2 regions of the Clostridium sp. CM042 genome follow, and region 1 is predicted to be linked to the other one. Evidence: predicted binding sites of a transcription regulator. Region 1 holds the regulator's gene; the other holds the start of a gene.
The links. The regulator Rex, encoded in region 1, represses fermentation and respiration genes when NADH is low (regulators of the CRP and FNR family bind a similar motif). The targets are predictions, from matches to a motif close to ATTGTTAANNNNTTAACAAT.
Positions count from the first base shown of each region.

Region 1 (4,443 bases):
TGGTAGTAAGTTTAGGGAATTCGTCCCAAACCTCATCTATTATAGTTTTTTCTTCATTCAAATTTGATTGTTCTTGGTCATAATATCCTACAAAAATATTTTTGCCTAATATTTTTATGCCTGTATCACTTGAAATTTTATCCATTATAATTTTTAAAAGAGTGGTTTTGCCACGACCATTTTCACCAATAAGAGCAAGCTTTTCTGACCTTTTTATATCTAAATTTAAATTCTCAAATAAAAGATTGTCTCCAAACCGTTTTGATAAATTTTCTGCATGGAGAACGTCATTTCCACTTTTGATTTCTGTTTCAAATTTAATCTTAGTTTCCCTAGGAGCTGTGTCGGGTGAATCAACCCGGGCGATTTTGTCCAAGGACTTTTGTCTGCTATCTGCAGCTCTTACACTTTTTTCTCTATTAAAGGATCTATATCTAGTTATAATATCCTCTTGCCTTTTTATTTCTGAGCGTTGCAAATTGTATGCTTTTAATTGAACTTCATAATTTTTTTTCTTTAAATCAATAAAATTTGTATAGTTTCCATTATAACAATCGACATGACCCTTAATAAGTTCAAAAGTTTTATTGGTAATAGCATCTAAAAAGAATCTATCATGGGATATTATAAAAATAGTCCCTTTATAGGATTTTAAATAATCTTCTAACCATTCTATAGCATCTAAGTCTAGGTGATTAGTAGGTTCATCTAATAAAAGAATATCGGGGTTTTTAAGTAATAGCTTGCTTAATGCAACTCTAGTCTTTTGCCCTCCACTTAATATATTTATTGGCTTATTGTAATCATCTTCCATAAAGCCAAGACCTTTGAGGATTCTACTAATTTCAGCTTTATATGTGTATCCTCCTCTGTTATTGTAAAGTTCAGAGGTTAATGTATATTCTTTTATTATTCTATTATTATATTCTTCTTTGGAATTATCATAAGGTTCATTCATTTTTGCCTCTAAATCTTTAAGTTTTTTTTCGAGGCTTAATAGATTGTCGAATACTAAAAGAGTTTCTTCGTATATAGTACTATTTAAATCTAATCCTAGATTTTGAGATAAATAACCAACTCTTTTATTTTTATCTATAAATAGCTCACCATTATCGTAATCCAATTGTGATGTGAGTATTTTAAAAAGTGTAGATTTACCTGCCCCATTAGCGCCAATAAAACCAATTTTTTCACCTTCATTTATACTTAAAGTTATTTTGTCTAAAATGACATCTATACCATAACTTTTGTGAATGTCCTTGCAACTTAGAACTATCATTATTTTCACCTTCCCTGTTGTGTAGTAAAATTATAAAATAGTCTCAAAATAATAAAATATAATCTACTCAGAATATTTTATGCATCGAAGCTATTAAAGAAATTCAGCTTTATTAGTTATAAATATTAATTAAATCATCTCCTGCGGAGCTGCAACATCTTCATAGAAGATGCATTAACGACTTCAGAAGGAGATTTATACTCCCACTTATAGAAGTGGGAGACTTTCCTCCTGAAATGTCGTTAAAGCTACTTACTATATTATTGTACTATTTATATTTAATTTTTTGTAGTAAAAAAGAAATATATATAGCATTAATTTTTTATAATAGTATATAAAAAACTAAAATGGTAAAAAATTTACAATAACTATTAAATTTATACCGAAAAGCAGTTTTAATTTACAATTGTGTGTTAAACTAGATAGTAAACTAGATAGTATGAAATTTATGATGTTCGTAGGGGAGTGTAAGTTGTGGAAAGAAAAAAGAATATATCAATGGCAGTTATTAAAAGGTTGCCTAAATACCATAGATATTTAAAAGAACTTTTAAGAAATGATGTAGATAGGATATCCTCGAAAGAATTAGGTGAAAAGATTGGGTTTACAGCATCTCAAATTAGACAAGACTTAAATTGTTTTGGAGATTTTGGACAACAGGGATACGGCTATAATGTTAAAGAATTGTTAAATGAAATTAGCGGAATACTAGGACTATCAAAAGAATATAAGATGATAATAGTAGGTGCGGGAAACATAGGGCAAGCTATTGCCAATTATACCAATTTTGAAAAGCTATCATTTAACTTGGCGGGTATTTTTGATGTTAACCCTAAGCTTATAGGATTAAAAATTAGAGATGTTGAAGTAATAGACTTAGATGAATTAGCGCGTTTCCTTAAAGCGACACCAATAGATATTGGCGTAATATGTGTGCCACGTATTAGGGCTCAAAAAGTTAGTGACATAATGGTAGCAAATGGGGTTAAAGGTATATGGAATTTTGCACCTGTGGATTTAGAGGTACCTGTAGAAACAATTGTGGAGAATGTCCATTTAAGTGAGAGTTTGCTAACACTTAGTTGTTTAATGAATGACAAATCTTATTCATAAAATCTATGAAATTTATGTGATTAGTAAAATTTATCAAGCTTAATTAAAAAAATCATGAATATTTCTTGTTGAAATAATTACTATAAAGAGATATAATGTAATTGAGGCGAAGGGCTTCAATTACATTTAGGGTTATTTGTTATATTATTAACAAATAATTAATGGATGGATTAATTCGTAAGGAGTTGATTGTTATGGAATACAAAAATATTGTTCTTCAAAAAGAAGACAAAGTTGCAGTACTTTCAATTAGTAGACCGAAAGCTCTAAATGCATTAAACTCAGAAACATTAAAGGAGTTAGATTTAGCAATAGATGAAATTGCTGAAGATGATAAAATTTATGCAGTGATCTTAACAGGAGAAGGAAAAGCTTTCGTGGCAGGGGCTGACATCGCCGAAATGAAAGATCTTGATGTTATGGGTGGAAGAAAATTTGGAAATCTAGGGAATAAAGTTTTTAGAAAACTAGAAACCTTAGAAAAACCTGTAATAGCTGCAGTAAACGGTTTTGCGCTAGGTGGAGGATGTGAGCTTTCTATGGCTTGTGATATTAGAATAGCTTCTTCAAAAGCAAAATTTGGACAACCCGAGGTAGGCCTTGGAATAACTCCTGGGTTTGGAGGTACTCAAAGACTTCCTAGAATTGTAGGACTTGGAATGGCTAAAGAACTAATTTATACGGCGAAGATTATTAATGCTGACGAGGCATTTAGAATTGGACTTGTAAATAAAGTAGTTGATCCTGAAAATTTATTATCAGAAGCTAAAGCACTTGCAAATACAATTGCAGGGCAAGCACCTATTGCTGTAAGTTTTTGTAAAGCAGCAATCAATAAAGGGATGCAAATAGATATAGACTCAGCACTTTCATACGAATCAGAGATATTCGGAGAATGTTACGCGACTGAAGATCAAAAAAATGGAATGACAGCATTTATTGAAAAAACAGAAAAATGCTTTAAAAATAAGTAATTAAAAGTATTCTGTAAAAAGAATAGGTAGATAATAATTAATAATTATTATTTGCCTCAGAGAATAGTGAGGAGGAAGGTTCATGAATTTCGGATTGACAAAAGAGCAAGAATTTGTAAAACAAATGGTAAGTGAGTTCGCATTAAACGAAGTTAAACCTTTAGCTGCGGAAATAGATGTTACAGAAAGATTTCCTAGCGAAACTGTAGAAAAAATGGCTAGATACCATATGATGGGTATCCCAATTGCTACTAAATACGGTGGAGCAGGCGGAGACAATCTATCATACATTATTGCTGTTGAAGAATTATCAAAAGCATGTGCAACTACAGGAGTTATACTATCAGCTCATACTTCATTATGTGCTAGCCCAATAGATGCCTTCGGTACAGAAGACCAAAAAATGAAGTATTTAGTTCCACTTGCAAAAGGTGAAAAGCTAGGAGCTTTTGGACTAACTGAACCTAATGCAGGAACAGATGCGTCAGGTCAACAAACTACAGCAACTTTAGATGGTGATAACTATATATTAAATGGTTCAAAAATATTTATCACAAACGGTGGAGTAGCAGATACATTTGTAGTTTTTGCAATGACTGATAAAACTAAGGGAACAAAAGGAATCACTGCTTTCATAGTTGAAAAAGAGTTTCCAGGATTCTCAATTGGTAAACACGAAGATAAATTAGGAATAAGAGCATCGTCAACTACAGAACTTGTATTTGAAAACTGCATAGTTCCTAAAGAAAACATGCTTGGAAAAGAAGGAAGAGGTTTCGGTATTGCAATGAAAACTCTTGATGGAGGAAGAATCGGAGTAGCTGCTCAAGCCCTAGGAATTGCAGAAGGCGCACTCGAGGAAGCTGCTAAGTACATGAAAGAAAGAAAACAATTTGGAAAACCACTTTCAGCATTCCAAGGATTACAATGGATGGTTGCTGAATTGGATGTTAAAATTGAAGCTGCTAAACTTTTAGTATATAAGGCAGCATGGAATAAAGATAATGGCTTATCATATACAGTAGAGGCTGCTAGAGCAAAACTATTTGCCTCAGAAACAGCTATGGAAGTTACAAC
Region 1 covers NZ_CM143646.1:2,080,531-2,084,973, reverse strand. The annotation lists gene ACWJJ7_RS09840 (ABC-F family ATP-binding cassette domain-containing protein) at 1-1,279, opposite strand, end outside; gene ACWJJ7_RS09835 (redox-sensing transcriptional repressor Rex) at 1,754-2,392, shown strand; gene ACWJJ7_RS09830 (short-chain-enoyl-CoA hydratase) at 2,587-3,366, shown strand; gene ACWJJ7_RS09825 (acyl-CoA dehydrogenase) at 3,449-4,443, shown strand, end outside.

Region 2 (4,443 bases), 110 kb from region 1:
GTAATAACTCAAAATGGTGAAGTCATAGGTGCACTCCAAATATTTAGTAAAAAAACGGAAAATAAGATATTGATGAATTCACAAGAAAATGGCAGAATAGACGAAAATATTTTGAATACAATTTTTAATACTGTAAAAGAGTGTGTAGTTGTAGTAGATGAAAATGGAATAATAACTATGATGAGCGATGAATATAAAGAATTTATTAATTGCGAAAATCCAGAGGGAAAGCATGTAACTGATGTTATAGAAAACACAAAATTACATATAGTGGCAAAGACTGGTAAAAAAGAGTTTGGAGAAATTCAAGAAGCAAATGGGCATAAGATGATTTCTATGAGAGTCCCTATAATGAAAGATGGCAAAATTGTTGGGGCCATTGGGAAAGTAATGTTTAAGGATTTGAGTAATTTTAAAATACTAGGTAATAAACTAAGCAATTTGGAAAAAGATGTTGAATGTTGTAAAAATGAATTAAGTACAGATCAAAAAGCAGTATATACTTTTAATAACATTATAGGAGATAGCGCTAAAAGCCGCGAGGTAATGAAACTCGCCAGAAGAGTAGCTAAGGTAGATTCAAACGTCTTAATTACTGGTGAAAGTGGAACGGGTAAAGAACTCTTCGCACACTCCATCCATAATGCTAGTAGGAGATGCCAAAAACCTTTTATAAAAATTAATTGTGGAGCTATTCCAACACAGCTTTTTGAGTCAGAAATGTTTGGTTATGAAGAAGGCGCTTTTACTGGCGCTAAAAGATCAGGGAAGAAAGGTAAGTTTGAACATGCAAATGGCGGTACCGTCTTATTAGATGAAATTGGTGATATGCCTATGAATATGCAAGTTAAACTCCTAAGGGTTATTCAAGAAAAAGAATTAGTGAGGGTTGGTGGAAATGATGCTATCAAAGTCGATATAAGAATTGTTGCGTCAACTAATAAGTCATTAGAGCAGTTAATTAAAGATGGAAAGTTTAGAGAAGATTTGTATTATAGGTTGGATGTTATGCATTTAAAATTACCGTCATTAAGAGAAAGAATAGAAGACATTGATGAATTGTCTAATGCATTAAGGGTGAAAATATGTAAAAAATATAATATTTACACGGAGGGCATTTCAAGTGAGGCTATTGATTATTTGAAATCTTATAGCTGGCCGGGCAATATAAGACAACTTGAAAATGTAATAGAAAGAGCTATAAACCTGCTTGATACAGATATTTATATAATGCCGAAGCATTTGACAGAAAAGATAATTAATGGTAAATTAAAAAAATATTCATTAGAAAATAATTATTTAAAAGATGTTGTTGAAACTATTGAAAAAGACATTATCATGGAATGTATAAAAAAAACAGGGGGAAATAAAAAGGAAACTGCAAAAATATTGGGACTTAGTAGGGCTGGATTGTATAAGAAATTAAACAGGTATAATTTAATGAAATCAGCAAATCTACAATAGTACACATGTAAACTATGGTTACATGTGTTGTTTTTATATAAAAAATAGTTACAGTGGCATAAATGGAAATTGTAAAAAAAAATATATGCTTAGGTGTATCAATACGTTGAAAATACTTTTAGTGATTTTTTTAACAATTAGGTTATAATATTAACAAGCGCAAAACGGGTAAGTGTATGGGGCTATTAGTGTTAACTAAGTTTACAGTCATAGCTATAATTTGTTTTAAAAAATTGGCAGAGGTTGGTATAGTAAGCTTTGTAAGAGTTTGTACATTTGGCATGAAAATTGCTAGTAATATATACATATAGGAAAAAAACAAAAGCATATAATAAATTCCTATTATGTGGTAATAATATACTAGAGAAAATAAATAAATGGAGGGTTATAATATGAGAGAAGTAGTAATTGTAGGAGCAGCAAGAACAGCAATAGGATCTTTTGGTGGAGCATTATCAAAAGTATCAGCTGTAGAAATGGGAACTGTTGCAGCTAAAGAGGCTATAAAAAGAGCAGGAATTAAACCAGAACTTGTAGAAGAAGTTGTCATTGGTAATGTAATACAAGCAGGACTTGGACAGAATATTGCAAGACAAATATCAATACATGCAGGTATTCCAGATGAGGCTTCAGCACTTACAATAAATAAGGTTTGTGGATCAGGACTTAGAGCTGTAAGCATGGCAGCACAATTTATAATGTGTGGAGATGCGGAAGTAGTTTTAGCAGGTGGAACTGAAAGCATGAGCAACGCTCCATATGCACTTCCAAACAACAGATGGGGTGCAAGAATGGGAGACGGAAAAGTAGTTGATACTATGATTAAAGACTCTCTATGGGATGCGTTTAATGACTATCATATGGGAGTTACAGCAGAAAATATTGCAGAGCAGTGGAACATAACTAGAGAAGATCAAGATCAATTTGCTTTGAAAAGTCAATTAAAAGCTGAAAAAGCTATAAAAGAAGGCAAATTCAAAGATGAGATCGTTCCAGTGGTAATCCCTCAAAGAAAGGGTGACCCAATAACATTTGATACAGACGAATTTCCAAAATTCGGTTCAACTATAGAAAAATTAAGAAAATTAAAACCAGCATTTAAAAAAGGCGGTACTGTAACAGCAGCTAATGCATCAGGAATAAATGACGGTGCAGTTATGTTTGTAGTAATGTCAAGGGCTAAAGCAGATCAATTAGGACTTAAACCTCTAGTTACAATAAAATCTTATGCATCAGGTGGAGTAGATCCGAAAATAATGGGATATGGTCCAGTTCCAGCAAGTAAAAAAGCATTACAAAAAGCAGGAATGACTGTAGCTGATTTAGATCTAGTAGAAGCTAACGAAGCTTTTGCTTCTCAATCATTAGCTGTAGCTAAAGATTTAGGCTTAAATCCAGAAATAGTAAATGTTAATGGCGGAGCTATAGCACTTGGACATCCAGTAGGAGCTTCAGGTGGAAGAATACTTATTACATTAATATATGAAATGATAAAAAGAGATTCTAAAACAGGACTTGCTACATTATGTATAGGTGGCGGTCAAGGAACTGCGATTATAGTTCAAAGATAATAGCAAAAAAGGATCAGCAAAAAAATGCTGGTCCTTTTTTAGTTGATAGGGAATAAAGTAATTATTAATTAACATTCGGAATATTAATAAAGTAAGAATTTAATTTAAAATTTTGTTGTAGATTAAGATTAAGTAAAATTTAAGATGATTTTAATAATAATGTTATATAATACTAAAGAATAACTGCTAATAATATGGTATAATTATAAGGATAGGAGTGATATAGATGGTTAAAATAAAAAATGCTGTGCCAAACATGTTCACCTTAAGCAATATGTCTTGTGGAATTTTGTCTATACTTATGAGCTTTGACGGAAATTATAAATTAGCAGCAATATTTATTCTTTTAGCAGGAATATTTGATAGATATGATGGTAAAATAGCTAGATTTTTAAATGTGGATAACGATTTAGGTAAAGAACTAGATTCATTATGTGATTTAGTGTCTTTTGGTTTAGCACCTTCAATATTAATATTTAATATTTATAATTTTGCAGGACTTGGGTCAATTGGGTATTTAATGGTTTTGATTTTCCCAGTAGCAGGCGCATATAGGTTAGCAAAATATAATATTACAGATTTTGATGGGGTTTTTTCAGGGATTCCTATTACCATTGCAGGCATATTTTTAGCACTGTATGCTTTATTGATGTTTAACAAAGCTTCAAATTTAGGGCCTACTATGATTTTAATAGTTACATTATCTTATTTGATGGTAAGTAAATTAAAATTCAAAAAACAATAGTTAAGCAATTATAATAAAAAAAAATTCATAACGCAATTATAGTAAAACCTCACTTTATAGGAGGCCACTGAAAAAAGCACTCTCTTTTCAGTAAGTTTTTTAGGCTTGAACAGAAAAAACATGAAATACCCATATTTTTGGATGTTTCATGCTTTTTCTTTTTATATTTTTATATTTAAGTTAAAAAAGCCTTATTTCATGCCTTTCAACTTGATTATTCTCTTTAGATTCACAGTGAAGATTGATAACGCACCTTGCATTTGCATGCTAATTAAACCTGACGATGTTGCTACATCATAGCCATGCTGGTGCTTAAGTTCACTGTTTTTAGCCTCTATCATATAACGTTCTCTAGCACGTTTTTTAAAATACTCACTTTTTTCGAACTCTATTTGATCTTTGTGAGTATTTGACTTTATTGAAACCGAATAAGTTTTAGATTTAGCACCTTCTTTATAGCACCCATCTTTATGAACACAATTTTTACACTTTTCTACATTAAAATAGTAAGTTAGCACTTGATTTTTACCAACATTCTTCTTTCCCTGTTTTGCTTTTTTAATAGCCATATGGCCTGCCGGACATACAAATAAACCAGCATCTTTATTAAACTCAAATTCATCTTCTTTTTTTCGCATTCCTTGTGAAATTACAGGATTTAGT
Region 2 covers NZ_CM143646.1:1,969,493-1,973,935, reverse strand. The annotation lists gene ACWJJ7_RS09310 (sigma-54 interaction domain-containing protein) at 1-1,464, shown strand, start outside; gene ACWJJ7_RS09305 (acetyl-CoA C-acetyltransferase) at 1,857-3,035, shown strand; gene pssA (CDP-diacylglycerol--serine O-phosphatidyltransferase) at 3,262-3,780, shown strand; gene ACWJJ7_RS09295 (IS1182 family transposase) at 3,972-4,443, opposite strand, start outside.
Region 2: a site for Rex is predicted at 1,583-1,602, ahead of ACWJJ7_RS09305 (acetyl-CoA C-acetyltransferase). Genes of this name have one in related genera too.